DNA from 3 places in the Streptomyces sp. NPDC024017 genome. Region 2 is predicted to be linked to each of the others. Evidence: riboswitches for the same ligand, from Rfam matches in the RefSeq annotation. Region 2 holds a riboswitch; each other region holds the start of a gene.
What was found. Region 2 has a riboswitch for thiamine pyrophosphate ahead of thiO (glycine oxidase ThiO). Riboswitches for the same ligand answer to the same signal wherever they lie in the genome.

Region 1: it holds a riboswitch for thiamine pyrophosphate, as region 2 does, so the genes downstream of both, thiC (phosphomethylpyrimidine synthase ThiC) here and thiO (glycine oxidase ThiO) in region 2, are expected to answer to the same signal.
Region 3: it holds a riboswitch for thiamine pyrophosphate, as region 2 does, so the genes downstream of both, AB0G20_RS33885 (thiamine ABC transporter substrate-binding protein) here and thiO (glycine oxidase ThiO) in region 2, are expected to answer to the same signal.

What each region holds. Positions count from the first base shown of each region.
Region 1 covers NZ_JBEZYZ010000002.1:188,649-198,463, forward strand. Annotated here, with positions in the region: gene AB0G20_RS05625 (cytochrome ubiquinol oxidase subunit I) at 1-86, opposite strand, end outside; gene AB0G20_RS05630 (cyclophilin-like fold protein) at 236-628, shown strand; gene hisC (histidinol-phosphate transaminase) at 645-1,724, opposite strand; gene AB0G20_RS05640 (LacI family DNA-binding transcriptional regulator) at 2,146-3,258, shown strand; gene AB0G20_RS05645 (metallophosphoesterase) at 3,537-4,628, shown strand; gene AB0G20_RS05650 (hypothetical protein) at 4,812-5,678, shown strand; gene thiC (phosphomethylpyrimidine synthase ThiC) at 5,754-7,538, opposite strand; TPP riboswitch at 7,531-7,720, opposite strand; gene AB0G20_RS05660 (YibE/F family protein) at 7,793-9,496, shown strand; gene AB0G20_RS05665 (SsgA family sporulation/cell division regulator) at 9,716-9,815, opposite strand, start outside.
Region 2 covers NZ_JBEZYZ010000012.1:269,079-278,893, forward strand. Annotated here, with positions in the region: gene AB0G20_RS30490 (hypothetical protein) at 1-702, opposite strand, end outside; gene metF (methylenetetrahydrofolate reductase [NAD(P)H]) at 759-1,682, opposite strand; gene thiE (thiamine phosphate synthase) at 1,781-2,440, opposite strand; gene AB0G20_RS30505 (Rv2175c family DNA-binding protein) at 2,696-3,061, opposite strand; gene AB0G20_RS30510 (FAD-dependent oxidoreductase) at 3,138-4,379, opposite strand; gene AB0G20_RS30515 (hypothetical protein) at 4,412-4,762, opposite strand; TPP riboswitch at 4,815-4,926, shown strand; gene thiO (glycine oxidase ThiO) at 4,924-6,096, shown strand; gene thiS (sulfur carrier protein ThiS) at 6,093-6,293, shown strand; gene AB0G20_RS30530 (thiazole synthase) at 6,296-7,093, shown strand; gene pknB (Stk1 family PASTA domain-containing Ser/Thr kinase) at 7,187-9,124, shown strand; gene AB0G20_RS30540 (deoxyribonuclease IV) at 9,184-9,815, shown strand, end outside.
Region 3 covers NZ_JBEZYZ010000015.1:118,585-128,399, reverse strand. Annotated here, with positions in the region: gene AB0G20_RS33900 (phosphatidate cytidylyltransferase) at 1-271, shown strand, start outside; gene AB0G20_RS33895 (SRPBCC family protein) at 391-840, shown strand; gene rlmN (23S rRNA (adenine(2503)-C(2))-methyltransferase RlmN) at 1,092-2,198, shown strand; TPP riboswitch at 2,238-2,344, shown strand; gene AB0G20_RS33885 (thiamine ABC transporter substrate-binding protein) at 2,469-3,509, shown strand; gene AB0G20_RS33880 (iron ABC transporter permease) at 3,485-5,149, shown strand; gene AB0G20_RS33875 (ABC transporter ATP-binding protein) at 5,149-6,168, shown strand; gene AB0G20_RS33870 (maleylpyruvate isomerase family mycothiol-dependent enzyme) at 6,194-6,994, shown strand; gene AB0G20_RS33865 (LAETG motif-containing sortase-dependent surface protein) at 7,055-7,750, opposite strand; gene AB0G20_RS33860 (LOG family protein) at 7,906-9,027, opposite strand; gene AB0G20_RS33855 (VOC family protein) at 9,052-9,459, opposite strand; gene AB0G20_RS33850 (hypothetical protein) at 9,575-9,815, opposite strand, start outside.

The DNA of each region.
Region 1 (9,815 bases), on a different contig from region 2:
GTCAGGGGGACGAACAGAAAGTGGTAGACGGTGGTGATGCCGAACTGCCATCGCGCCAGGGTCTCCGGCGCCAAAGCCAGGTCCACGTCGCCGCTCCTTACATACGCTTGTGAAAGCGTTCACATTCACAAGCCATTATGCAGCACGGACTTTCGACTGCTGGAGGGGGTCCCCCGTCATCCCCGTCACAGTCGACCTCTTGGCCGGAACTTCAACATATTGTTGAATCGACGGCATGCAGACACCGACATCGGTCCAGATACGGATCTCCTGGCCCACGGGCCATCTCACCGCGTCGCTCGACGACACCCCGACCAGTCAGGCCCTCGCCGCGGCACTGCCCCTTGTGTCCACAGCCCGCACCTGGGGCGCGGAGGTGTACTTCGACACAGGAGTGTCGGTTTCACGTGAAACAGGCGCCCGGGAAGTCGTCGAGCCGGGCACCGTCGCCTTCTGGACCGACGGCGACGCTCTCGCCCTCCCCTACGGGCCCACGCCGATCTCACAGGGCGACGAGTGCCGCCTCGCAAGCCCGTGCAATGTCCTGGGCCGCCTCGACGGCGACCCCGAACTGCTCGCGACCGTGCGGGACGGCGACCCCGTGCGCGTGGAACTCCTGGACGCCTGACCTGGCTCGCGGAGCGTTACAGCTCCTTGCGGAACCCTTCCGACACCTTCAGGAAGATGTCGTTCGCCTCGGCCTCCCCGACCGTCACCCGCACACCCTCGCCCGGGAACGGCCGGATCACCACACCCGCCTGCTCACACGCCTGCGCGAACGCGACCGTGCGCTCCCCCAGCCGCAGCCACACGAAGTTGGCCTGGGTCTCCGGCACCGTCCAGCCCTGCGAGCGCAGCCCGTCGACCACGCGCGAGCGCTCACACACCAGCGAGCCGACCCGGCCGAGCAGTTCGTCCTCGGCCCGCAGTGAGGCGATCGCCGCCTCCTGCGCGAGCTGGCTCACGCCGAACGGCACCGCCGTCTTGCGCAGCGCCGCGGCCACCGGCTCGTGGGCGATGGCGAAACCGACGCGCAGGCCGGCGAGTCCGTACGCCTTGGAGAAGGTCCGCAGGACACAGACATTGGGCCGGTCACGGTAGATCTCGACGCCGTCCGGCACCTCGGGGTCGCGGATGAACTCGCGGTAGGCCTCGTCGAGGACCACCAGCACATCGCTCGGGACCCGGTCGAGGAAGCGCTCCAGCTCCGCCCGCCGCACCACCGTGCCGGTCGGGTTGTTGGGGTTGCAGACGAAGATCAGCCGCGTCCGGTCGGTGATCGCGTCGGCCATCGCGTCGAGGTCGTGCACATCCCCGGGCGTCAGCGGCACCTGGACCGACCGGGCGCCGCTGATCTGCGTGATGATCGGGTACGCCTCGAAGGAGCGCCAGGCGTAGATCACCTCGTCGCCGGGGCCGGAGGTGGCCTGGATCAGCTGCTGGGCGACACCGACCGAACCGGTGCCGGTGGCCAGGTGGGAGAGGGGCACGCCGAACCGCTCGGACAACTCGTTCATCAGCGCCGTACAGGCCATGTCCGGGTAGCGGTTGAAGTTGCCGGCCGCCGCCGTCACGGTCTCCATCACGCTCGGCAGCGGCGGATACGGGTTCTCGTTGGAGGACAGCTTGTAGGCCACCGGACCACCTGCCGCGGCGGGCTTGCCCGGCTTGTAGGTCGGGATCCCCTCCAGCTCGGCGCGCAGCTTCGGGCTCGTCTCGCTCACCGCAGTCCTCCTCGTGAAGACCGGCGGCCCATGACCGCCGCCGACATCCATTACTCCTCACCTTATGAGGATTCGGCGCCGCTGCGTATAGCCACGACCGAGCGGCCGCCTCCACCCCACCGGCATCAGGGGCATCACCACACCAAGGCGTACGAATCTGGGGGCGCGCCGCACATATATCTACGCGCCGGTGGTGCACGCCGTGGCGCGCATCCCCCGTGCAGGTGAGTTGAGACCTCTTCGCAACATCGGCCACTAGGCAGGCCCGTGCGCGCCGACAAGACACGTACTGCCATGAGAGCGCTCAACACCCATGGTTTCCAAAGCAATTGGGGTTGAATGATCATGCAGAAACGTGCCTGTCAACGCGTGCATATGCGTCCGCACTACCCCACCTCATGAGCCCTACTATCGGCTCGCCATGACAGCAGCAGGGAAGCACCAGGTGAGCCGCGCGGAAACCTCACGGCGAGGCAGTCGGCCGGGTCGGGCCGGTATCAGAGACGTGGCCGCCGCCGCCGGAGTCTCCATCACGACCGTCTCCGACGCCCTCAACGGCAAGGGTCGGCTCCCGGACGCCACCCGGCGCCATGTCCGGGAAGTCGCCGACCGGCTGGGCTACCGGCCCTCGGCCGCAGCCCGGACCCTCCGTACCGGCAAGTCGGGGCTCATCGGCCTGACCGTGACCACGTACGGGGATGAACCTTTCACCTTCACGGAGTTCGCGTACTTCGCCGAGATGGCGCGGGCCGCCACCTCCGCCGCGCTCGCCCGCGGCTACGCCCTCGTCATCCTGCCCGCGACCTCCCGCCACGACGTGTGGTCGAACGTCGCCCTGGACGGCACGGTCGTCATCGACCCCTCCGACCAGGACCCGGTGGTCAGCGAGCTCGTCCGGCAAGGGCTGCCGGTCGTCTCCGACGGCCGCCCGGCCGGTGCGCTGCCGGTCACGGCCTGGGTCGACAACGACCACGAGGCCGCCGTCCTCGGCATCCTCGACCACCTGGCCGACGCCGGCGCCCGCCGCATCGGCCTGCTGACCGGCACGAGCACGGACACGTACACCCACCTGTCGACCACCGCGTACCTGCGCTGGTGCGAGCGTGTCGGCCAGGATCCGGTGTACGAGGCCTACCCGGCGCACGATCCGTGCGCGGGCGCCGTCGCCGCCGACCGGCTCCTCGCCCGGCCCGACCGGCCCGACGCGGTCTACGGACTGTTCGACCCGAACGGCACCGACCTGCTCGCCGCCGCCCGCCGCTACGGCCTGCGCGTCCCCGACGACCTGCTGCTGGTCTGCTGCAGCGAGTCCACGGTGTACGCCAACACCGAGCCGCCCGTCACCACGCTCTCCCTGAAGCCGCGCCGCATCGGCACGGCGGTGGTGCAACTCCTCATCGACGCCATCGAGGGAGTGGAATCCGATCGCCCGGTGGAGCAGGTGATACCGACGGAGCTGATCGTGCGCACCTCGTCCCAGCGACGCCCGCCGCGCACGACGGTCAGCCCTCCGCGATCGCCCGAGGAGACGTAGGTCCCGCACCCGGGTAAGAGGAACTCCGTCCTCCTGGGGAGAAACAGGGCCGGTCCCCCGGAGAGAAGGGATCGTTCTCGCGAAGAGAAGAAGAGCGAGGACGGTCACACGGTGGTCAAAGCCCGGCTCAATCGGGGCGAAAGCCGCGGTGAACTGGACTCTTGCTCTGATTCACCACCCCTGGGTCATCACATGGCGCGATCCGCATTCCTATGATGGGCCCACGACACCCGCGGGCCGCTACGACCAGGCAGTCCGATGCGGTGCAATGCGGCGCGATGGTGGAGGGGTCGATGACTCAGGGGGCCGGTCAGGGACCCGAGGTGGAGCGGACGGCGACGTTGCGCGACTTCCGGGTGCCCGCGTACGTCCACGAGGCCGGTCCGTACGTCCACAGCGTTCACCCCGGCGAGGTCGCCCCGCCGCCCGAGGAGACCTACCCCGAGGGATACACGCCGACCCAGCGCGACCTTCCCGTCGTGAACCGGGGCGACACTGTCCAGGTGACCGTGGACCCCGAGACCGTCGCCGCCCCGCAGGGCACCACCGGGCAGGGCCCGCTGTACGTCGTGGGTGACGTGCACGGCTACCTCGACCAGCTGGTGTCGGCCCTCCAGGAGAAGGGCCTGCTCGACGCCGCCGGCAACTGGTGCGCGGGCACCGCCCGGCTGTGGTTCCTCGGCGACTTCACCGACCGCGGTCCGGACGGCATCGGCGTCATCGACCTGGTGATGCGGCTGTCCGCGGAGGCCGCCGCGGCCGGCGGCTACTGCAAGGCGCTCATGGGCAACCACGAGCTCCTGCTGCTGGGCGCGAAGCGGTTCGGCGACACCCCCGTCAACTCCGGCGCGGGCACCGCCACCTTCCAGGCGGCCTGGCTGCTCAACGGCGGCCAGAAGACCGACATGGACCGCCTCCAGGACCACCACCTGCAGTGGATGTCCCGCCTGGACGCCATCGAAGAGGTCGACGGCCACCTGCTCGTCCACTCCGACACCACCGCCTACCTCGACTACGGCCGTTCCATCGAAGAGGTCAACGACACCGTCCGCGAGACGATCACCCGCAACGACGCGGACGAGGTCTGGGACCTGTTCCGCAAGTTCACCAAGCGGTTCTCCTTCCGCGACGAGGGCGGCGCGGACGCCGTGCGCTCCCTGCTCGATACGTACGGGGGCACCCGCATCGTTCACGGGCACAGCCCGATTCCGTATCTGCTGGGCGAGGTCGGCGCCGAGGAGGACGAGGACAACGGCGACCCCGTGATCGAGGGTCCGCACGTCTACGCCGACGGACTCGCCATCGCGATGGACGGCGGCGTGACCATGGCCGGAAAGCTGCTGGTCCAGCAACTGCCGCTGGAGACGTGAACGTTCACCGGGCAGGCGTTCCCCTTCGGAGGACCGGACCGGTGAGGGGTCAATTTCGGTAAACCCCCTGTCACCGCATACCGTCACCGCTCTACCATCGGCTTATCCGTAGCAGGCTCCCCTCCGTTTCTGCCCGACGGCTCGTCAGCATGCCGAGCCCCAAGCCCTACGGAGCATCGGGGGATGCACATGAACAGCGTTCCGCAGCACCTGCTGAGCGAGGACCGCCAAGAATACGAGCGGATCCTCGATGAGGCGCTGCGCTCCGCACCACACCGTCCGGAACTGGCCGCTGTAGGACGGCGGCTCAACCCCGAACAGCTGCGCACCATGGCGCTGAACGCCACCGCGCTCATCACGGCGGCCGCGTCGACCGAGTACCAGCACTACGTCAAGGTCCGCGACGAACTGCGTCAGCCGGCGTCCGCCGGCTCCACAGCCGTGCGCGAGTCCGGTTCCTCCGAGTCGGGCACGGGCGCGTCGGGGCTCGCCGCCACCATGGGAGGGGTCGCCGAAACCGCCGGGGCGGGCGCCGTCGCCGTCGTCGCCGTCCTCGCACCCGTCCTGGCCGGAACCGCCGCGGCGATCTTCCTGCTCGTCGGCTACATCCTGCAGATGCTCGACCCCGAGCAGGGGTTCGCCCGGACCATGCTCACCACGGGCTGGGTGTTCGGCGCCGTGACCGCGGTCGCGATCCTCGTCGCCGCGGTGGGGCTGCTGCTCACCGCGCTGCGCAACAAGCCCACGGCCGAAGGCGGGCCGTACGGCGAACTGCAGGGCGAGGTGGCCCAGGCCAAGGAGGCCTGGCACGAGGCCCTGCTGGAACGCGGCATCCTGCCCTTCCTGCGGGAGGCCCTCGTCGACCCCGGCGCGGCCGCCGCGCTGCATGACACGCCCTCGTCCACGCCGGTCAGCCGCATGCCGCACCTCGGCTACGGCCGCCCGGGGTTCACCAGCCCGGACGACGGCGACCGCGGCTCGCGCCCCAGCTTCAGCAGCCCGGACTACACCAGCCCGGACTTCGGAGGACCGGAGCACCAGCCGGAGTAGCCGTCGGAGCCCGTCCGAGCAGGCACCTCCCACAGGCCGGGGGACCATCGGCCCCCGGGCCTGTGCGCGGCCGGGTCAGTCCGCGATGGGCAGGTACACGCGGTTCCCGCTCGCCGCGAACTCCTTCGACTTCAGGGCCATGCCCTCCTCGACCTCGGTCCGTGTGCCGCCGTGTTCGCGGCGGATGTCCTGCGAGATCTTCATGCTGCAGAACTTGGGACCGCACATCGAGCAGAAGTGAGCCGTCTTGGCCGGCTCCGCGGGCAGGGTCTCGTCGTGGAACTCCCGTGCCGTGTCCGGGTCGAGGGCCAGGTTGAACTGGTCCTCCCACCGGAACTCGAAACGGGCGTCGGACAGCGCGTCGTCCCACTCCTGCGCACCCGGGTGTCCCTTGGCGAGGTCGGCTGCGTGGGCGGCGATCTTGTAGGTGATGACGCCGGTCTTGACGTCGTCACGGTTCGGCAGGCCCAGGTGCTCCTTGGGCGTGACGTAACACAGCATCGCCGTGCCCCACCAGGCGATCATCGCGGCACCGATGCCGGAGGTGATGTGGTCGTACGCCGGTGCGACGTCCGTGGTCAGCGGGCCGAGCGTATAGAACGGAGCTTCCTCGCAGATCTCCTGCTGAAGGTCGATGTTCTCCTTGATCTTGTGCATCGGGACGTGGCCCGGGCCCTCGATCATGGTCTGAACATTGAAACGCTTCGCGATCCGGTTGAGTTCCCCGAGCGTGCGCAGCTCCGCGAACTGCGCCTCGTCGTTGGCGTCCGCGATCGATCCGGGCCTGAGGCCGTCCCCGAGCGAGTACGTGACGTCGTACGCGGCGAGGATCTCGCAGAGCTCCTCGAAGTTCTCGTACAGGAACGACTCCTTGTGGTGCGCGAGGCACCAGGCGGCCATGATCGAGCCGCCGCGGGAGACGATGCCGGTCTTGCGGTTCGCCGTCAGCGGCACGTACGCCAAGCGCACGCCCGCGTGGACCGTCATGTAGTCCACACCCTGCTCGGCCTGTTCGATGACCGTGTCCTTGTAGATCTCCCAGGTCAGCTCCTCGGCCCGGCCGTCGACCTTCTCCAGGGCCTGGTAGAGCGGCACGGTGCCGATGGGAACGGGGGAGTTGCGCAGCACCCACTCGCGCGTGGTGTGGATGTTGCGGCCGGTGGACAGGTCCATGACCGTGTCGGCGCCCCATCGGGTCGCCCAGGTCATCTTCTCGACCTCCTCCTCGATGGAGGACGTCACGGCCGAGTTGCCGATGTTGGCGTTGACCTTCACCAGGAACCGCTTGCCGATGATCATCGGCTCGATCTCCGGGTGGTTGACGTTGGCCGGCAGCACGGCCCGGCCCGCGGCGATCTCGTCCCGCACGACCTCGGGCGACACGTTCTCCCTGATGGCGACGTACTCCATCTCGGGCGTGATCTCGCCGCGGCGGGCGTACGCGAGTTGGGTGACCGCCTGTCCGTCCCTGCCGCGGCGCGGCTGGCGCGGGCGGCCGGGGAAGACCGCGTCCAGGTTGCGGAGGCCGCCACGGGGCGAGGTGTGCTTGATGCCGTCGTCCTCGGGACGGACGGGGCGGCCCGCGTACTCCTCGGTGTCGCCGCGGGCGATGATCCAGTTCTCGCGCAGCGGCGACAGTCCCCTGCGCACGTCGGTGTCGACGAGTGGATCGGTGTACGGGCCCGACGTGTCGTACAGCGTGACCGACTGGCCGTTGGTGAGATGCACCTGACGGACCGGCACGCGCAGGTCGGGGCGGCTGCCCTCGACGTACGCCTTGTGCCAGCCGATGGACTTCCCGGCCTCCTCGGACTTCTCGTCCTGAACGGAGGCAGGCGTGCGTGCGTCCTTGCTGGTCATGAGACCTACTCCCTACGCCGGCATTACCCGGTAACAGGTTCGGCGGTCGACGCAGCGGCTTCCGTCCGGCGACGTTTCGTGTGAAACATCACTCGACTCCGGCGATGTTTCATGTGAAACATCGCTGGGACGGAGGTCAGCGCCCTCTCAGCCCGGTGCTCCGAGCTCCCGCGTGTACAAAAGGTGGCTCCACGCTAGCGGCAATTCTGGCGCGGTGAACAGAGGGCCCCCCTCGTTCTTGCGATGATCGGGCGGTGACCACGACGCAGCGTCCCCCCTACCCACCGCCCGAGCCGCCCCGAGGATCCGGCGCCGGAAGCGGCAACGGCCGTGGTGACGGCCATGATTTCGCCGCCGGGACCGGGCATGAGCCGGCCAGGGGGCAGGGTCCTGAGTTCGGGTACGGCCGTGACGCGGGCTTCGGCCCCGGCCCTGGTTCCGGTCCCGGTTCCGGTTCTGGTCCCGGTGGTGAATATGGGCCGGGCTCCGGTGAGGGCCGGGGTGCCGGTTCTCCCGGTGGCCACGGTGGCCCGCCCACTGGTCAGGGACCCGGCCACGGCCCCGGTGGCGGCGGGCACGGTTCAGGGTCCGGTGGAGGCGGAGGGAACGGCCACGGTCACGACGGAGGTGACGGGCACGGCTCCGGTTCCGCCCCGGGTGGCGGCCACGGGCACTCTCACAACCACGGCCCGGCCACACCCGTCTCCCTGCACCTGCGCAAGATCATCGCGGCGATCCTGATCCCGTTCGCCGCGGCGGTACTGGTCGGCCTCGCCGTGCTGTGGCCGGGCGGCGCCCCGCCGCACGAGCGCACCGGCGTCGGCTTCGACCGGCAGACGCAGGACGCCACGGTCACCAAGGTGGTCGAGGTGAGCTGCAAGGAGGCCGGCGCTTCGGGCGTTCCGCCGACCGGAGACACCTCCACCGCCGAGGGCTCCTCCGCGGTGCAGCAGGAGAAGGGCACCTGCAAGCGGGCGACGATCCGGGTCGACAGCGGCGACGACAAGGGCCGTACGTTCACCGAGATCGTCCAGCCCGACCAGTCCCGCCAGCTGCACGAGGGTCAGAAGGTCGTGGTCGCCTATGAGCCCTCGGCACCGAAGGACCTGCAGTACTCGGTCACCGACATCAACCGCCGCCTGCCCCTGAGCCTGCTCGCCGGCATCTTCGCGCTCGCCGTCGTGGTCGTCGGGCGGATGCGGGGTGTCATGGCATTGGTCGCGCTGGCCATCAGCTTCATGGTGCTGAACTTCTTCATCCTGCCCGCGATCCTGCAGGGCTCGAACCCGCTGGTCGTGGCGGTGGTGGGCGCGAGCGCCATAATGCTCATCGCCTTGTACATGTGTCACGGCCTGTCCGCCCGGACCTCCGTGGCGGTGCTCGGCACCCTCATCTCGCTGTTGCTGATCGGCATCCTCGGCTCGGTGTTCATCGACTGGGCCGCGCTCAGTGGCAACACCGACGACAACACCGGGCTGATCCACGGCCTCTATCCGACGATCGACATGAGCGGTCTGCTGCTGGCCGGCATCATCATCGGCTCGCTGGGCGTACTCGACGACGTGACGGTCACGCAGACCTCGGCGGTCTGGGAGCTGCACGAGGCCAACCCGTCGATGGGCTGGCGCGGGCTCTACCGCGCGGGCATCCGGATCGGCCGCGACCACATCGCCTCGGTCGTCAACACGCTCGTCCTCGCCTACGCGGGTGCCGCGCTGCCGCTGCTGCTGTTGTTCTCGATCGCGCAGAGCAGTGTGGGGACGGTCGCCAACAGCGAGCTGGTCGCGGAGGAGATCGTGCGCACGCTGGTCGGTTCGATCGGCCTGGTCGCCTCGGTGCCGGTCACCACGGCCCTGGCGGCGCTGATGGTCTCGGCCGACCGTCCCGGCACGGAGCCCGCTGTGGAGGCCTCCGCGGTCCCGGCGCGCGGGGGGAGGGGCCGGCGCCGCAAGCGCTGACGCCCCGGCGCCACAGAGGCCTCCGAAAGCCTCAGGCACCCCGGCCGCCGGCGCGTCGGCCTCCAGCGACTCGACCTCGGCCTCGGCCTCGACTCGGCCTCGGCCGCCTCCGATGCAAGAAGATCGCCCGGTCATACGAAGATCGCAGGAAGAAGCGTTCCTGCGCAGCTCGGCGGCACCCGGTGAAGCGTTACTCCACCGTGCCGCCGGGCCCATGCCTCAACCAGCGCCCTGCTCGGCGAGGATGCGGTCCAGAGCCTCGTCGAGGTGCGCGTCGAAGTCGGCGAGCGAGCCTTCCTGGCCCAGCGGCACCAACTTG
Region 2 (9,815 bases):
CTGGCCGTAGTTCGACGAGCCGATGTACGGGTCGGAGTAGGCGGCGTACTGCTGCTGACCGGTGGCGTCGTAGCCCTGCTGCTGGCCGTAGCCGGAGTAGTCGTAGGAGTAGGACTGGTCGGCGGCCTGGGCGGCGTACTGGTCCTGGGCCTGCTGTCCCTCGGCCTGGTACCCGTTGCCGTAGACGCCGTAGGAGCCGGTGTCATCGGGCATGGGCTGCGGCTCGTAGACGGACGTGGTCTCGGCGGACGTCGGCTGGTGGACGGGGCGGGCCGGGGTGAAGACGTCGTCGCGGTCGTAGTCGTCGTCCTGGCCGAATGCGGCGGGGTCGCGGCGGTAGGCGCCGGCCTCGTCGTCGTGGCCGCCCTCGGCCTCCAGGCCGGAGACCTCCAGGGTCGGCTCCTGGCGACCGCGCTCACCGCGGCGGCGCTTGCTGCCGCCCAGCACGGGCGCGTTCATCGCCCAGCCGGACGCGAAGCCGCTGCGGAACGACAGGGTGACGTAGGTCTGCCCGACCGCGAAGGCGGCCGCACCCAGTCCGATCACCACGACCGACGGGATCAGGACACCGACGACGACACCGAGGAACCCGACGAAGGCCAGAAGCCGCCAGCGCAGCCGCGCCTTGTACTGCAGCAGCACCTCGCCCAGCAGCCACAGCGCGACGATGCCGAACGCGATGTAGAGGACCGTCCAGCCCATGTACGCCCCTCTCCCAGTGGCCGCTACGCAGTGTGTCGTATACCGGTGCGAACGGTCTAGGCCTGCGGTGAGTGGTGCAGGCCCAGGTTCTCGTAGATTTCCAGTGTCGCGGTGGAGTTGTTGAGCGTGATGAAGTGCAAGCCGGGCACACCCTCGGCGAGCAGTTGCGCACAGAACTCCGTGGCGAATTCGATCCCAATGGAGCGTACAGCGGCCGGATCGTCTTTTGCTGTGAGGATCCGCTCTTTCAGGACAGGCGGGAACGCGGCGTTGGTGAGGGACCCGATCCGCTCCAGGGTCTTCACGCTCGCGATCGGCATGACCTCGGGAATGATCGGGGTGTCGCAGCCGGCGGCCGAGACCCGGTCGCGCAGCCGGAGGTAGTCCTCCGGCTGGAAGAACATCTGCGTGATGGCGTAGTCCGCGCCCGCCCGGCACTTGTCGACGAAGTGGCGGACGTCGGTGTCCCAGTCGGCGGAGCGCGGGTGCATCGCCGGGAAGGCGGCGACGCCCACACAGAAGTCGCCGGACGCCTTGATCAGCTCGACGAGTTCGGCGGCGTAGGCGAGGCCCCGGGGATGCGGCACCCAGTCGCCCATCGGGTCGCCGGGCGGGTCGCCGCGCAGGGCGAGCATGTTGCGGATCCCGGCGTCGGCGTACTGGCCGATGATGTTGCGCAGGTCGGCCACCGAGTGGTCGACCGCGGTGAGGTGGGCGATCGGGGTGAGGGTGGTGTCGGAGGCGATCGCCTCGGTCGCCTTGACCGTGCCCGCGCGGGTGGAACCGCCCGCGCCGTAGGTGACGGAGACGAAGTCCGGCGCCACGGCCTCGACCCGGCGCAGCGCGTTCCACAGGTTCCGCTCGCCCTTCGGGGTCTTGGGGGCGTAGAACTCGAACGAGTACGTCGTCTTGCCGTCCGCGAGCATGTCGCGGACGGTGCGAGCGTGGTCCGACCTGATGGATGCGGTGCCGAGGGCCATACGGGCAGGTTAGCCAGGGGCGGTCGGTCCCCCAACCGGGGCCCGACATTTGCCCGAATTGTCCACCTGTTGTCCATCCCTTGGACAACCCGTCGTCACTACGCCTCCCGCAGCCGCTTCGCGAATTCGGCCGCCGCGGCCCCCGGGTCGTCGGCCTCGGTGATCGCCCGTACGACGACGACGCGCCGGGCGCCCGCTTCCCGGACCTGGTCGAGGTTGCCCAGGTCGATGCCGCCGATGGCGAACCAGGGCCGGTCGGTGCCGAGGGCGGCGGTGTACCGGACGAGGTCCAGGCCGGGGGCATGGCGGCCGGGCTTGGTGGGGGTCGGCCAGCACGGGCCGGTGCAGAAGTAGTCCACGCCCTGCTGGACGGCGGCCGCGGCGGCCTCGGACTCGGCGTGGGTGGAGCGGCCGATGAGGACGTCGTCGCCGAGGAGCGCGCGGGCCGCGGGGACCGGGAGGTCGCCCTGGCCCAGGTGCAGGACGTCGGAGCCGGCGGCGTGGGCGACGTCCGCCCGGTCGTTGACCGCGAGCAGCTTGCCGTGCCGGGCACAGGCGTCGGCGAAGACGGCCAGGTGCTCCAGCTCCTCACCGGCCTCCATGCCCTTGTCCCGCAACTGCACGATGTCGACCCCGCCGCTCAGCACGGCGTCGAGGAACTCCCCGAGGTCGCCCTGCCGCTTGCGCGCGTCGGTGCAGAGGTAGACCCGGGCGTCGGCGAGCTGGGCCCGTGCGGTGGCGGCTGCGGTGCCGGTCATGCGTGTCCCCCTGGGTGTCGTGGCGTGCGGCGGCGCCTCTGTCCCGCTCCGAGCGCCTCGGGCACCTTACGCCTGCCCCTGGAGTCCGCCACGGCCCACGGGACGCCACCGGGCTCTCCAGGGGACGCCCGCGGCCCCGGACGGGCGCGAGCGGCCGCCGGACCGTGACCCCTCGGGTCACGGCCTCCACATCGGGCGGTTGTCAGGTCCGGCCCCGGTCACACGGCACCGGACGGTTGTCACGTCGGGGCCGGGTCAGACCGCGAGCGCCTGGGCGCGGCGCTTCACCTCCGTGCCGCGATTCTCGCTGAGCGCCTGCGCGGGGGTGCCGGGCAGGCTGTCGTCCGGGGTGAAGAGCCACTCCAGCATCTCTTCGTCCGTGAAGCCGTCGTCCCGCAGGAGCGTCAAGGTCCCGGACAGGCCCTTGACGACCTTGTCCCCGTCGATGAAGGCGGCAGGGACGTGCAGCGCGCGGTTCTCACCTCGGCGTACGGCGATGAGCTGGCCGTCCTTGACCAGCTGCCGCACACGCGTCACCTCGACGCCGAACTGTTCGGCGATGTCGGGGAGGGTGAGCCAGGCGGGGACGAGAGCATCGATCTTTGCGTCAATCTCGGTCACGGAACCAGCCTGCCATTAGCCACTGACAGTCGGAAGTCGGCCCGGCCCACCCGGGCGCACGCGCCGGGCCCGGCGCCTATGCCGCCGCGGCCTTCATGGGCCTGGCCGGATCCGCCAGCAGCACCGGATTCATCGGTGTGCCCGACTCGATCAGGCGACGGCCCTGCGCCAGGTCCCGGGGCCTGCCCACCGCCAGCAGCGCGACCAGCCGCTCGTCGCGCAGCCAGCACACCGTCCAGGCCGGTCCGGAGGGGTCGCCCCGCCACAGGGTCGTGTCCGCGGCCGCGTGGTGCCCGGCGTACTGGACGAACCGACCGAACTGCTCGGACCAGAAGTAGGGCACCGGGTCGTACACCGCCGGCGTCTGACCGGTGGCCCGGCCGGCGATGTTCACGGCGACCGTGCGCGGTCCCTGGAGGGCGTTGTCCCAGTGGTGGACCAGCAGGCGCTCGCCGTAGCGCCCGGAGGGGAAGGAGGCGCAGTCGCCGACCGCGTACACGTCCGGCGCCGACGTGCGCAGATGCTCGTCGGCGACGATCTCGCCGTGGACGCCGAGCTCGATCCCGGAGCCGGCCAGCCAGGCCGTCGCGGGGCGGGCGCCGATGCCGACGACGACCGCGCCCGCGGGCAGCCGCGTGCCGTCGTCGAGGAGCACGGCGTCCGGCTCGACGCGCTCCACGCGCGCGTGCGTCCGCAGTACCGCGCCCGCGGCGGCGTACCAGCCGGTCATCGGGGCGGCGACCTCGGCGGGCAGTGCCCCGGCGAGCGGCCGTTCGGCGGCCTCGACGACGGTCACCGCGCAGCCCGCCTCGCGCGCGGCCGTGGCGAACTCCGCGCCGATCCAGCCCGCACCGACGACCACGATGTCCTGCTGGCGGGCGAGCACGGGCCGCAGCCGCTCGGCGTCGTCCAGGGTGCGCAGCAGATGCACGCCGGGCACGCCCTCCGCACCGGGCAGCCGGACCGGTTCGGCGCCGGTCGCGACGACCAGGACGTCGTACGGCACGGCCCCGGCCTCGGTGTCCAGCTCGTGGTCGGCGGGGCGCAGGCCCAGCACCTCGCAGCCGAGCCGCAGTTCGATGCCGAGGGCTTCGAAGTCGACGTCGAAGGCGGAGCCCTCGGACTTGCCGAGCAGGACGGCCTTGGACAACGGGGGCCGGTCGTAGGGCTGGTGGGGCTCGGCGCCGATCAGGATCACGTCACCGGTGAAGCCCTGCTCGCGCAGGGCCACGGCGGTCTGCACCCCGGCCATGCCCGCACCCGCCACGACGACGCGCCGCGGCGCGGACGAACCTGGTTCCTGCGTCTGCTCGCTCACCTGATCACCATAGACACCTGACGAATTGTCAGTCAGTGCTCATGCGCCGTGACCTGCTCCACAACGCTCGTGCCGTTGCCCCGCTGGGACTCCCACTCCCAGGTCTCCTCCAGCCGCACCCGCCCGTCGGGCAGCTCCACCACCGCCGAGACGCAGTGCCCCGAGGCCGTGGTCCCGTCCCGCTTGAGCTGGACGTACCGGAAGTCCAGCCGGTCACCTTCCCGGGTACCCACGAGATGCCCGCGTACGACGTCGCCGCCCGTGTACTCGGCCCAGATCTCGCCCTCCCGCTCGTGGTACGTGAACCGGGTGCGGGTGCCCACCTGGCCCGGTGCCTGGTCGGCGACCGGGGCGAGGACGAGACCGTCGAGGGATCGGGCCATGGACGGAGGCTCCCTTACTGCGGCATACGGCATCGGGCTAGGGTGGCCAACGTAAAGCACTCGCGGGAGCCCGGACGCACCGGGCTGAGAGGGAGGCTGGCGGCCTCCGACCGTACGAACCTGATCCGGGTCATGCCGGCGAAGGGAGGGGCTGGACGCCCATGTCGCCTACGTCCACCACGTCAGACGTCCTTGTCATCGGGGGCGGGATCATCGGCCTGGTCACGGCCTGGCGGGCCGCGCAACGCGGGTTCGCCACGGCCGTCGTGGACCCCGAGCCGGGCGGCGGAGCCGCACAGGTGGCGGCCGGCATGCTGGCCGCCGTCACGGAACTGCACTACGGAGAGCAGACCCTGCTCGGCCTGAACCTCGCCTCCGCCCGGCGCTACCCGGACTTCGCCGCCGAGCTCACCGAGCTGACCGGCCAGGACCTCGGCTACCGCCGCTGCGGCACGCTCGCCGTGGCCCTGGACGCGGACGACCGGGCCCACTTGCGCGAACTGCACGCCCTGCAGCAGCAGTCGGGCCTGGAGTCGCAGTGGCTGTCGGGGCGCGAGTGCCGGCGCCTGGAGCCGATGCTCGCGCCGGGCGTGCGCGGCGGGCTGCGGGTCGACGGCGACCACCAGATCGACCCGCGGCGGCTGGCCGGGGCCCTGGTCGCGGCGTGCGAGCGGGCGGGCGTGGTCTTCCACCGGGCGTGGGCGGAGCGGCTGACTGTCGTACGGGACCGGGCCGCGGGTGTCGTCCTGGCCGACGGGACGGAGGCGGCCGCCGGGCAGGTGGTGCTCGCCGGGGGCAGTCTCAGCGGCCGGCTCGCGGGCGTCCCGGAGGACGTGCTGCCTCCCGTGCGGCCGGTGAAGGGGCAGGTCCTGAGGCTGACCATGCCGCAGCGGCACGGGCCGTTCCTGAGCCGGACGGTGCGCGCGGTCGTGCGCGGCAGCCACGTCTACCTGGTGCCCCGCGCGAGCGGTGAACTCGTCATCGGGGCGACCAGCGAGGAGCTGGGCTGGGACACCACCGTGACCGCGGGCGGCGTGTACGAGCTGCTGCGGGACGCGCACGAGCTGGTGCCGGGCATCACCGAACTGCCGCTCACCGAGACCCGGGCCGGGCTGCGCCCCGGCTCCCCCGACAACGCGCCGCTGCTCGGCCCGACCGGTCTCGACGGGCTGCTGCTGGCCACCGGGCACTACCGCAACGGCGTCCTGCTCACCCCGGTGACCGGCGACGCCATGGCGCACGTCCTGGCCACGGGTGAACTCCCCGAGGAGGCCCGCCCCTTCTCCCCCAAACGCTTCTCTCCCGCCACCGCACTCACGGAGCAGCCCGCATGAACATCTCCGTCAACGGGGAGCCCCGGGACGTCCGGCCCGGCACGGCTCTCGACACCGTCGTGAGGTCGCTCACCGCCTCCGCCTCGGGCGTGGCCGCCGCCCTCAACGAAACCGTCGTCCCGCGCACGCAGTGGCCCTCCACGCCCCTTTGCGAGGGAGACCGCGTGGAAGTCCTCACCGCCGTCCAAGGAGGCTGACCATGGCCGACGATCCGTTTGTCCTCGGTGGTACGTCCTTCACGTCCCGTCTGATCATGGGCACGGGCGGGGCGCCCAGCCTCGACGTGCTGGAGCGGTCGCTGGTCGCGTCCGGGACGGAGCTGACGACGGTCGCGATGCGCCGGGTGAACGCCTCGGTGCACGGCTCGGTGCTGTCCGTCCTCGACAAGCTCGGCATCCGGGTGCTGCCCAACACGGCGGGCTGCTTCACGGCTGGCGAGGCCGTCCTCACGGCCCGTCTCGCACGCGAGGCCCTCGGCACCGACCTGATCAAGCTGGAGGTCATCGCCGACGAGCGCACGCTGCTGCCGGACCCGATCGAGACGCTGGAAGCGGCCGAGACGCTCGTCGACGACGGGTTCACGGTGCTGCCGTACACCAACGACGACCCCGTGCTGGCGCGGAAGCTGGAGGACGCGGGCTGCGCGGCGATCATGCCGCTCGGCTCGCCGATCGGCTCCGGGCTCGGGATCCGCAACCCGCACAACTTCCAGCTGATCGTCGAGCACGCGCGCGTGCCGGTGATCCTGGACGCGGGCGCCGGTACCGCCTCGGACGCGGCCCTGGCGATGGAGCTGGGGTGTGCGGGTGTGATGCTCGCCTCGGCGGTGACGCGGGCGCAGGAACCCGTGCTGATGGCCGACGCCATGCGGCATGCCGTGGAGGCGGGTCGGCTGGCCTACCGGGCGGGGCGGATTCCCCGGCGGCACTTCGCGGAGGCGTCGTCCCCGACGGACGGCATGGCCGCGCTGGACCCGGAGCGGCCCGCTTTCCGGTAGGGGGCGGAACACACGTCACAGGTCGGCTGCAGTCCCGCGCCGAAAACAGCCGGGGGGACAGGGCTGTCGGTCGTGGCTCGTACACTCGCCTGCGTGGACACGACCCTTCAAGACCCCTTGGTCGGGCAGGTGCTCGACGGCCGATACCGCATCGACGCGCGGATCGCTGTCGGCGGGATGGCCACGGTCTACCGGGCCGTGGACACCCGGCTCGACCGGGTCCTCGCCCTCAAGGTGATGCACCCCTCGCTCGCGGTCGACGCCTCGTTCGTCGAGCGGTTCATCCGCGAGGCGAAGTCCGTGGCCCGGCTGGCCCACCCGAACGTGGTGCAGGTCTTCGACCAGGGCACGGACGGCTCGTACGTGTACCTGGCGATGGAGTACGTCGCGGGTTGCACCCTGCGGGACGTGCTGCGCGAGCGCGGGGCCCTGCAGCCGCGTGCCGCCCTGGACATCCTGGAGCCGGTGCTGGCCGCGCTGGGCGCCGCGCACCGCGCCGGGTTCGTGCACCGCGACATGAAGCCCGAGAACGTCCTGATAGGGGACGACGGCCGGGTCAAGGTCGCCGACTTCGGCCTCGTCCGGGCCGTGGACACGGTGACGAACACCACCGGCACCGTCCTCGGCACGGTCTCGTACCTCGCCCCCGAGCAGATAGAGAACGGCACCGCCGACCCCCGCGTCGACGTGTACGCGTGCGGCGTGATGCTGTACGAGATGCTGACCGGCGACAGGCCGCACGACGGGGACTCCCCCGCCGTGATCCTCTACAAGCACCTGCACGAGGACGTCCCGCCGCCCTCGGCCGCCGTGCCCGGCCTGGCGTACGAGCTGGACGCGATGGTGGCCTCGGCGACGGCCCGCACTCCGGCCGTCCGCCCGCACGACGCGGTGGCGCTGCTCGCGCAGGTCCGCGACGGACGCGGCCGGCTGAGCGAGGACGAGCTGGACGCGGTGCCGCCGCAGGCGCTCACGGTGGACCACGACAACGGCGACGACCGGACGACCGTGATCCCGCGCGCCCTGGCCACGCCGCGTCCGCTGCCGGTCAACGAGGACGACGAGGCCTCCGGGGCCGCCCTCAACCGCACCAGCCGCCTGGCGTCCCCGCCGCCGCCCCCGCCGTCCCGGCGCCGCTCGGGATCCCGGCGCGGCCCGGTGGCGATCGTCGTCGCCGTCCTGCTCGCGCTCGGCCTCGGCGCCGGTGTCTGGTACATCAACTCCGGCCAGTTCACCGAGGTCCCGCCGCTGCTGGCGAAGACCCAGGAGCAGGCCGAGGACCGGCTGCAGGACGCCGGCCTGGAGCTCGGCAATGTGAAGCACGCCTACAGCGACACCGTGAAGCGCGGCCAGATCATCAGCACCGACCCGAAGGCCGGGACGCGCATCCGCGGCAACGACTCGGTGGGCATCACCGTCTCCGACGGCCCCGAGACCGTGCGCGTGCCCGACCTGGCCGGCCAGAAGCTCGCCGAGGCGCGGGGCCAGCTGAAGGAGAGCGGGCTGGAGCCGGGCATGGTCACCCGGGAGTTCAGCGACAACGTGCCGCGCGGCTCGGTGATCTCCGCGCGCCCGGCCGACGGCACGAAGGTGCGCGCGGGCACGGCCGTCGCGCTGGTCGTCAGCAAGGGCAGCCCCATCGACATCCCCGACGTCACCGGCTCGGACGAGGCGGACGCGAAGGCCGAGCTGATCGAGGCCGGCCTCAAGGTGAAGATCGCCACCGAGCGGGTCAACTCCTCCGAGTACGACAAGGGCCAGGTCGTCCGGCAGACGCCGAAGCCCGGCGGCCGGGCGGCCGAGGGCGACACGGTGACGCTGACGCTGTCCAAGGGCCCCGAGATGATCGAGGTCCCGGACGTGGTCGGCGACAGCGTCGACGCCGCCAGGCAGGCGCTGGAGGGCGCCGGTTTCGAGGTCGACGAGGACCGCGGGCTGCTCGGCCTGTTCGGCGACGAGGTCAAGAGCCAGTCCGTCGAGGGCGGCCAGCGGGCGCCCAAGGGCTCGACGATCACCATCAAGATCAGGTGACGACGGCGGGCGGGGAGCCCGCGGACGGGGCAGGGCCGGACGCATGACACCCTGAACGGGTGAACAGTCAGCTGTCCGGCCCCTCCCGCAACCCGGTGGGCGGCCACGTCCCCGTGGCCGGTGGGCTCCATTCCGTAGGCCTGTCGTACGCCCGTGACCTGAAGGCGGAGACCGTCCAGGTCTTCGTCGCCAACCCGCGCGGCTGGGCCACGCCGACCGGAAACCCGAAGCAGGACGAGGCGTTCCGCGCGGCGTGCGCGGCCGAGTCGATCCCCGCCTACGTGCACGCCCCCTACCTGATCAACTTCGGCTCGCACACCGAGGCGACCGTGGAGCGGTCGGTGGAGTCGCTGCGGCACTCGCTGCGGCGCGGGCGGGAGATCGGGGCGCTGGGCGTGGTCGTGCACACGGGCAGCGCGACCGGCGGCCGGGAGCGGTCGGTGGCGCTGAAACAGGTGCGGGAGCATCTGCTGCCGCTGCTGGACGAGTTGACCCACGAGGACGACCCGTTCCTGCTGCTGGAGTCGACGGCCGGCCAGGGCGCCTCCCTGTGTTCACGGACGTGGGACTTCGGCCCGTACTTCGAGGCGCTGGACGCCCACCCGATGCTCGGCGTGTGCCTGGACACCTGCCACATCTACGCCGCAGGGCACGACCTGACGGGCCCCAGCGGCATGCACCAGACGCTGGA
Region 3 (9,815 bases), on a different contig from region 2:
GGTCTCCTTCGCCATGGTCGCGGGGGCACTGTGCATGCAGTTCCTCATCGACGACGGTGCCTGGTGGCAGGGCCTGGTGCTGGGCCTCGCGGTCGCGGTCACCGCCACGCTCGGCGACCTCGGCGAGTCCATGATCAAGCGGGACCTCGGCATCAAGGACATGGGCACGCTGCTGCCGGGCCACGGCGGCATCATGGACCGGCTCGACTCGCTGCTCCCCACGGCTCCGGTGGTGTGGCTGCTGCTCGTGCTCTTCGTCGGCTCCGGCTGAACCGGCCGTCTTCGCCAGTGAGCTCCTGCCCGGCCGGGCAGGAGCTCACTGACGTTTCGGGGAGACGCCCGAGGGTCTGAAGTGGGACGATTCAGATGTACCTCCCAAAGGAGGCCATCATGGCCATCATCCGAGAGAGCATCGACGTCGACCGCCGGCCCGAGGAGGTCTACCAGTACGTCATGGACACTCAGCGCATGCCGGAGTGGCAGCTGAGCGCCGTGTCCGCGGAGCGCCTCGACGAGGGGCCCGTCGGTGTCGGCACCCAGGTCCGCGTGACCAGGCACATCGGCCGCCGTGTCATGCCGATGACCATGGAGGTCACCGAGTACGACCCACCCCGCAGCTGGGGCATGCGCGGCGTCGACGGCCCCGTCCGGGCACACGTGCACGGGGAGGTCGAGCCCTATGACGAGGGCCGCCGCTCGCACGTCACGATCGACATCGACTTCGAGGGCCACGGCATGGGCAAGGTCATGGTCCCGCTGGTCGTACGCCCCCAGGTCCGCAAGGAACTCCCGCGCAACGAGCAGCTCCTCAAGGACCGGCTGGAGCACAGGGGCGAGTAAGTCCCGCCCGCTCCACGATAAGTAGCACCAGCGCTTACCTCTGAAGTCATTGAGGCGTGCGACGCTCCTGGCTTCAGTCCGTTTCTTGCATTCGCGCGTTCTGGATCGCGGCTCCTGCTCGCGATCGCCCCCCGGGCCGTCCCTGGACCGCGCCAGGCCGGCCGACGCTGACGGACGCCACCCGCAGGTGACCGCCCCCACCCCGCTCCCGGACCGGGCCGCCGCAGTTGATCTGCCACACTGGACGGGTTATGCCTGCACCCGGAGAACTCACTTTCGTAGCCCCGCGCGGAGCCAAGAAGCCGCCGCGGCACCTCGCCGATCTCACTCCTGCCGAGCGCAAGGAGGCCGTTGCCGCTGTCGGGGAGAAGCCGTTTCGTGCCAAGCAGCTCTCGCAGCACTACTTCGCGCGGTACGCGCATGATCCGGAGCAGTGGACCGACATTCCGGCCGGTGCCCGAGGGCGGCTGCAGGAAGCGCTGCTGCCCGAGCTGATGACCGTGGTGCGGCATCTGTCGACCGACCAGGGCACCACCCGCAAGACGCTGTGGCGGCTGTTCGACGGCACGCTCGTCGAGTCCGTGCTGATGCGCTACCCGGACCGCGTGACCATGTGCATCAGCTCGCAGGCGGGATGCGGCATGAACTGCCCGTTCTGCGCGACCGGGCAGGCCGGGCTGGACCGGAATCTGTCCACGGCCGAGATCGTGCACCAGATCGTGGACGGGATGCGGGCGCTGCGTGACGGGGAGGTCCCCGGCGGGCCCGCGCGGCTCAGCAACATCGTCTTCATGGGCATGGGCGAGCCGCTCGCCAACTACAACCGGGTCATCGGCTCCATCCGGCGGCTCACCGACCCCGAGCCCGACGGGCTGGGGCTCTCGCAGCGTGGCATCACCGTCTCGACGGTCGGGCTCGTCCCCGCCATCCACCGGTTCGCCGACGAGGGCTTCAAGTGCCGCCTCGCCATCTCGCTGCACGCTCCCGACGACGAGCTGCGCGACACCCTCGTGCCCGTGAACACGCGCTGGAAGGTCCGGGAGGTCCTGGACGCCGGCTTCGAGTACAGCGCCAAGTCGGGGCGGCGGCTGTCCATCGAGTACGCGCTGATCCGGGACATCAACGACCAGGCGTGGCGCGGTGACCGGCTCGGGCGGCTACTCAAGGGCAAGCCCGTGCATGTCAATCTCATCCCGCTGAACCCGACGCCGGGGTCGAAGTGGACCGCCTCGCGGCCCGAGGACGAGAAGGCGTTCGTGGAGGCGATCGCCGCTCATGGTGTGCCGGTGACGATCCGGGACACCCGTGGTCAGGAGATCGACGGGGCGTGTGGTCAGCTCGCGGCCACCGAACGGTAGTCTGACCGTCGTAAGCACACCTTCATATTCGACACCTGCACATTCCGACAGGGGAGCGCCACAGCGCTGAGAGTGCGGCACACGGCCGCAGACCCTCCGAACCTGGCCCAGGTCATTCTGGGTAGGGAGATCGGTCACCACTCGAGCTGTTGCGCCCTGCCCGGGACCCCGGAAGTCCCGGGCAGGGCCGCGTCTTCTCCTGGTCACTCCAGGAGGAATCCAGTGAGCATCAACGCAAAGCGGCTGACGGCGGCGGTCGTCGGGCTCGGCATGGCCGGCACGCTCGCCGCGTGCGGGTCGTCCGACGGCAGCCAGGGGTCCGGCGGTGACTCCAAGACCGTGACGCTCGTCAGCCACGACTCGTGGGCCGCGTCCAAGGACGTCATCGCGGCCTTCGAGAAGCAGTCCGGCTACAAGGTCGACGTCCTGAAGGACGGCGACGCCGGGCAGGCCGTGAACAAGGCCATCCTTACCAAGGACAACCCGCAGGGCGACGTCTTCTTCGGCGTCGACAACACGCTGCTGTCCCGCGCCCTCGACAACGGCCTGTTCCAGTCGTACGAGGCGAAGGGATCCGACCTGATCCTGCCGGAGTACCGCGTCGACCAGGACAAGCACCGGGTCACGCCCGTCGACACCGGCGACATCTGCGTCAACTACGACAAGAAGTACTTCGCCGACCACAAGCTGGAGCCGCCGCGCAGCTTCGACGACCTGGTCAAGCCGCAGTACAAGAACCTGCTCGTGACCGAGAACGCCTCCGCCTCCTCGCCCGGTCTCGGTTTCCTGCTCGGCACCGCCGCCAAGTACGGCGACGACGGCTGGGAGGGCTACTGGAAGAAGCTCAAGGCCAACGGCGTGAAGGTCGTCGACGGCTGGGAGCAGGCCTACAACGTGGAGTTCTCCGGCTCCAGCAGCGGCAAGAAGGCCAAGGGCGACCGGCCGCTCGTCGTGTCGTACGCCTCCTCGCCGCCCGCCGAGGTGCTGTACGCCGACCCGAAGCCCACCTCCGCCCCGACCGGGGTCGCCGAGGGCACCTGCTTCCGGCAGGTCGAGTACGCGGGGCTGCTCAGCAACGCGAAGAACACCAAGGGCGGCAAGGCGCTCCTGGACTTCCTGCTCACCAAGGAGTTCCAGGACGACATGCCGATGAACATGTTCGTGTACCCGGTGCGCGAGGGCGCCCAGGTGCCGCCGGAGTTCGTGAAGTACGGGCCGCAGGCGAAGGACCCGGAGACCATGGACCCGGCGAAGATCGCCGACCACCGCGACCAGTGGGTCAAGTCGTGGACCTCACTCGTACTGAAGTAGCCGCTCGGAAGCGGGGCGCGGCGGCGCGGTTCGGTCTGCTGGCCGTGCCCGTCGCGTTCTTCGCGGTCTTCTTCGCCTACCCCGTCACCGCGATCGTCGCGCGCGGCCTCAAGGTTGACGGGGCCTGGCACCTCGGGCGGATCGGGGAGGTGCTGGCGCAGTCCGACGTCCGGCACGTCCTGTGGTTCACCACCTGGCAGGCGCTGGTCTCCACCGTGCTCACGCTGATCGTCGCGCTCCCCGGCGCGTACGTCTTCGCGCGCTTTGAATTCCCAGGAAAGCAGGTCCTGCGGGCGGTCGTGACCGTCCCGTTCGTGCTGCCGACGGTCGTCGTCGGTACGGCGTTCCTGGCGCTGGTGGGGCGGGGCGGGCTGCTCGACGAGCTGTGGGGCGTACGCCTGGACACCACCGTGTGGGCGATCCTGCTCGCGCACGTCTTCTTCAACTACGCGGTCGTCGTCCGCACCGTCGGCGGGCTCTGGGCGCAGCTCGACCCCCGGCAGGAGGAGGCGGCGCGGATGCTCGGGGCGTCCGGGCTGAAGGCCTGGCGGCAGGTCACCCTGCCTGCCCTCGCCCCGGCCGTGGCCGCCGCCTCGCTCATGGTCTTCCTGTTCACCTTCACCTCCTTCGGTGTCGTGCAGATCCTCGGCGGGCCCACCTTCTCCACCCTGGAGGTGGAGATCTACCGGCAGACGTCCGAGATCTTCGACCTGTCCACGGCGGCCGTGCTGACCCTGATCCAGTTCGTTGCGGCGGGCGCGGTCCTCGCCCTGCACGCCTGGACCGTGCGGCGGCGGGAGACCGCGCTGCGGCTGGTGGACGCGTCCGTGACCGCGCGCCGGCCGCGCGGCGCGGGGCAGTGGGCGCTGCTGGGCGGGGTGCTCGTCACCGTCGCCGTGCTGCTCGTGCTGCCGCCGGCCGTGCTGGTGCAGCGGTCTCTCGGCGCGCCGGGCTTCGGCTACTACCGGGCGCTGACCAGCGAGGACGGGGGAGTGTTCCTGGTCCCGCCGATCGAGGCGATCGGCAATTCCCTGTCGTACGCCGTCGCCGCCACGCTCATCGCAGTGGCGATCGGGGGCCTGGCCGCGGTCGCGCTCACCCGCCGGGACGCCGGACGGTTCGTGCGCGGCTTCGACGCGCTGCTGATGCTGCCCCTCGGGGTGTCCGCGGTGACCGTCGGCTTCGGCTTCCTGATCTCCCTCGACGAGCCGCCGCTGGACCTCAGGTCCTCCTGGATCCTGGTGCCGCTCGCGCAGGCGCTGGTCGGGGTGCCGTTCGTGGTGCGGACGATGCTGCCCGTGCTGCGGGCGGTGGACGTGCGGCTGCGGGAGGCGGCCTCGGTGCTGGGGGCCTCGCCCTGGCGGGTGTGGCGGGAGGTGGACCTGCCGATGGTGCGGCGGGCGCTGCTGATCGCGGCCGGGTTCGCCTTCGCCGTTTCCCTCGGGGAGTTCGGCGCGACGGTGTTCATCGCACGGCCCGACCGGCCGACGCTGCCGGTGGCGGTGGCCCGGCTGCTCGGGCGGCCCGGTGACCTCAACTACGGGCAGGCGATGGCCCTTTCGACGATTCTGATGGTGGTGTGCGCCGTGGCCCTGCTGGTGCTGGAGAGGCTCCGCACGGACCGGACGGGGGAGTTCTGATGCTGCTCGCTCTGCAGGGCGCGACGGTCCGCTTCGGCGGGCGGGCCGTGCTGGACGCTGTCGATCTGGAGGTCGTCGAGCACGAGATCGTGTGCGTGCTCGGCCCCAGCGGCAGCGGCAAGTCGACCCTGCTGCGGGCGGTGGCCGGGCTGCAGCCGCTCGACTCCGGGCGGGTGGTGCTCGACGGGCGCGACCAGGCGGGTGTGCCCGCGCACCGGCGCGGGGTCGGGCTGATGTTCCAGGACCACCAGCTGTTCCCGCAGCGGGACGTGGGCGGCAACGTGGCGTTCGGCCTGCGGATGCGCGGTGAGCCGAGGCGGCAACAGGCCGAGCGAGTGCGGGAGTTGCTGGACCTCGTGGGACTGCCGGGTGCGGGCCGCCGGGCCGTCGCCGCGCTGTCCGGCGGGGAGCAGCAGCGGGTGGCGCTGGCCCGGGCCCTCGCGCCGAGCCCCCGGCTGCTGATGCTGGACGAGCCGCTGGGGCAGCTCGACCGGTCGCTGCGGGAGCGGCTGGTCGTCGAACTGAAGGAACTGTTCGGCCGGTTGGGCACGACCGCGCTTGCCGTGACCCACGACCAGGGGGAGGCCTTCGCGCTGGCCGACCGCGTCGTGGTGATGCGGGACGGGCGGATCGCCCAGTCCGGTACGCCCCTTGAGGTGTGGCAGCGGCCCGCCGACGCGTTCGTGGCCCGCTTCCTCGGCTTCGAGAACGTGGTCGAGGCGACGGTCGGGGCGGAGGCCGCGGACACGCCGTGGGGCAAGGTGCCGGCGCCGGAGGGCGCTCCGCAGGGCACACGGACCCTACTGGTGCGGCCCGCCGGGGTGCGCCTGGTGCCCGCCGACGCGGGCCTGCGCTGCACCGTGGCCGCGCGCACCTTCCGGGGCACCCATGTCGCCGTGCACCTCCAGCCCCAGGGCGCCCCGCGCTTGGAGGCGGCGTGCGCGCTGCGGGACGCGCCGGAGACCGGGGACGAGGTCGGCGTGGAGTTCGACGCGGCCGAAATCGTGGTGCTCGGCTGATCGTCCGCCGCCTAGGGTGCGGGGCATGACGCCGTTACTCGCACACGACCGCTACTGCGACGAAATCGCCCGCCAGGTCGGCCTGTTGAGGTCCGTGGTGACATCCGGCGCCGATCTGTCCGGCACCGTGCCGACCTGCCCGGAGTGGTCGCTGGAGGACCTGGTCCGGCACATGGGCGCTGCTCTGCGCTGGGTGGAGTTCATCGTGCGGACCCGGGCCCAGGAGGAGGTGCCCGAGGAGCGGGTGCCGGGCCTCGCCGGACCCGGAGCCCGGGGTGACGCCGCCGCACTGGACGCATGGCTGGCGGAGGGCGGCGAGCAGGTCGTCACGGCACTGCGGGAGGCGGGGCCGGACACGAAGGTGTGGAGCTGGGCGGGGATTCTCAACTCCGGTTTCTGGGCCCGCCGGATGACGCACGAGATCACCGTGCACCGCGCGGACGCCACCCTCGCCGCGGGACTGCCCTACGAGGTTGCGCCCGAGGTGGCCGCCGACGCGATCGACGAGTGGCTGCAGATCGTGGAGTTCGTGCAGCGGACCGTGCCGCAGGACGAGGTGAGCGAACTGCGCGGCCCCGGCCGCACCATCCATCTGCACGCCACCGACACCCGACCCGGCCTCGACGCCGAGTGGCTCGTCGAACTCACCGAGGACGGTGTCACCTGGCGCAGGGGCCACGAGAAGGCCACGGTCGCCCTGCGCGGACCTCTCACCTCCGTGCTGCTCGCGTTCTACCGCCGGCTGCCCCTGGACGCCCGGGAGCTGGACGTGCTCGGCGACCGGGAGCTGCTGGAGTTCTGGCTGCAGCGGGCGACGTTCGGGTAGGACGAGACGTGGCCCGCTCCCCGGATCAGGGGGCGGGCCACGTCACAGTGTGCGCAGGCGTCAGCTGTCGCTGTCCGCCCCGCGACGGCGCATGCCGAAGAACACCGCACCGCCACCGACGACGACCAGGGCCGCCGCGATGCCGGCGATGAGGCCGGTGTTGGAGTCGGCACCGGTCTCGGCGAGGTTGGAGTCACCGGCCGGGGCGGGCACGTTGCCCGCGGGCGAGGTGCTCTGGCTCTCCGACGGCTCAGGAGCCGGGCTCTCGCTCTCCTCGGCCGGCTCGGAGGGGGACGCCGACGGGGTCGGCGTCGCCGGGGGAGTCGAAGCCGGGGGAGTCGAAGCAGGGGGCTCCTCCTCCTTCTTGCAGGCGGTCGCCGGGGTGACGAGGTTCGGCTTGATGTCCTCGTCGACGTAGCCGGCGGCCTTGACGTGAATCCGGTACTCGGCGTTCGGCTTCCACTTCTCGGCGAAGGTGATGGTGGTGCCCTCGCGCGAGCCCTTGACCACCTGCTCGCCGATCTTCTTCACGTCGGCGCCGTTGTTCTCGAGGTACACGGTGACCGTCGCCGGGATGCCGGCGGGGTCCACGTCGGTGACGGTGATGACGCCCTTGTCGCCGTCGCACTTCGCCTCGGCGGAGAACTCGCTGATGTCGCAGGCGAGCGCGTGGCCGGCGGTACCGAGCGCGAGCGCGGCCGAGGCGGAGACGACACCGATGACGCGCACGGCACGTGCGCGGCGGGATACGGACAGAACTGCCACGTTTGTCCTTTACAGGATTGCTAAAGCGGGGGGTTGAGGCGGTGTTGACTGAACATCAGCACCACCGTGAGGCTCACAGGTCTATAAGCGCTGCATAAGTAGTGTCAACGCATATGCAGGTTGCAAGCACTTGCTTTGCCTTCTTATTAACCGCCGAGACGTTTCAACGCCTCCGGCGCCTCCTCGATGCGGTCCACCAGCGCGATCCGCGCCTCCATCGAGCGGCCCCCGGCCAGCGACCGGAGCAGCGGCCACGCCGGCAGCTTCTCCGTCCAGTGCGCGCTGTTCACCAGCACCATCGGCGTCGGCTCGCCGCGCGACTCGTAGTAGTTGGGCGTCGCGTTGTCGAAGATCTCCTGCACGGTCCCGGCGGCGCCCGGCAGGAACACCACACCCGCGTTGGACCGGGCCAGCAGGCCGTCCTCGCGGGTGGCGTTGGCGAAGTACTTGGCGATGTGGGAGGCGAAGGCGTTCGGCGGCTCGTGGCCGTAGAACCAGGTCGGGATGCCCACCGAGCGGCCGCCCTGCGGCCAGCGGGTGCGTATCTCGAAGGCGGCCGAGGCCCACTGGGTGATCGACGGCGTGAAGTGCGGTGCCTTGCCGAGGAGTTCGAGCGACTCGGTGAGCATCTCGTCGCCGAACGGGGCGGCGTACGCGCCGAGGTTCGCCGCCTCCATGGCGCCCGGGCCGCCGCCGGTGGCGATCGTGAAGCCGGCGCGGGCCAGCTCCCGGCCGAGCCGTGCGGCGCCGGCGTACTCCTCGGTGCCGCGGGCCATCGCGTGGCCGCCCATGACACCCACGACCCGGGCGCCGGACAGGAGTTCGTCGAGCGCGTCCGATACGGAGTCGTCGTGGACCGAACGGAGCATGGACGCGTAGATGTCGCGGTCCGCCTTCGTGCGCTGGAACCAGGCGTAGGCGAGGGCGTCGGGCGTGGCCTCGTAGCCGTCGGCCAGCGACTCGAAGAGTTCGTCCGGTGAGTAGACCAGGCCGCGGTACGGGTCGAACGGCAGGCCCGGGACAGGCGGGAAGACCAGGGCGCCGTCGGCTCGGACCTTCGCGTCCGCGTCCTCGCGCATCGCGCAGCCGAGGAAGACCGCGCCCGCCGTGTCCGTGGTGAGCAGCTCACGCGTACGGTCCGTCAGGTCGACGGCTTGGACGCGGTGTCCGGCGAGGGTGCCGCGCGCCGAGACGGTCGCGTCGAACTCCTCGAGGGTCTCTATCTCACGGTCGTCATGGTGGGCCGCATGGGCGGGCATCGTCTGCACCCGCCCATGCTAGGCCGCACGCCGTCAGCCCTGGACGGCCGCGGGGTCCATCCACACGACCTCGAAGGTGTGGCCGTCCACGTCGTCGAAGGCGCGGCCGTACATGAAGCCGTGGTCCTGGGTCTCGCCCGAGACGGAACCGCCCGCCGCGACCGCCTTCTCGACCAGCTCGTCGACCTTCTCGCGGCTCTCGGCGCTCAGCGCGAGCAGCACCTCGCTGGTCTTCGTCGAGTCCGCGATGTCCTTCTTCGTGAACTGGAGGTACTTCTCCTTGGTGTGCACCATCACCACGATGGTCTCGCTGATGACGACCGAGGCGGTCGTGTCGTCACTGAACTGCTCGTTGATCGTGAAGCCCAGCTCCGTGAAGAACTTCTTCGAGGCGCCGAGGTCGCCGGTGCACAGGTTCACGAAGATCATCTGCTGGTACATGCGAGGTCTCTCCCATCAAGTCCGTGTCGTTACGCGGGGATAGACCGGGGGCCGGTCCGGAACTCATCGCCGTACGGAGATTTTTTTCGTACGAGTTTTCCGGCGGCCGCGGGGCTCAGCGAGCCAGGGGCAGCGCCGCCAGTTCCGCGACCGTCAGGGCGAGCGGACCGAACAGGGCGAGCAGCGCGCCCGCGCGGAGGGCGGCGGCGCTGCGCAGCATCGTGGCGGGGGCGCCGAGGCGCAGCAGTGCGGCGGTGGTGTCGGCGCGGGACTGCCGGGCCTCGACTGCGGCCGTGAGGAGCGTCGCCGTGGTGCAGCCGGTCACGAGGAGCACGCCGAGGGTGGTGAGCGGGCCC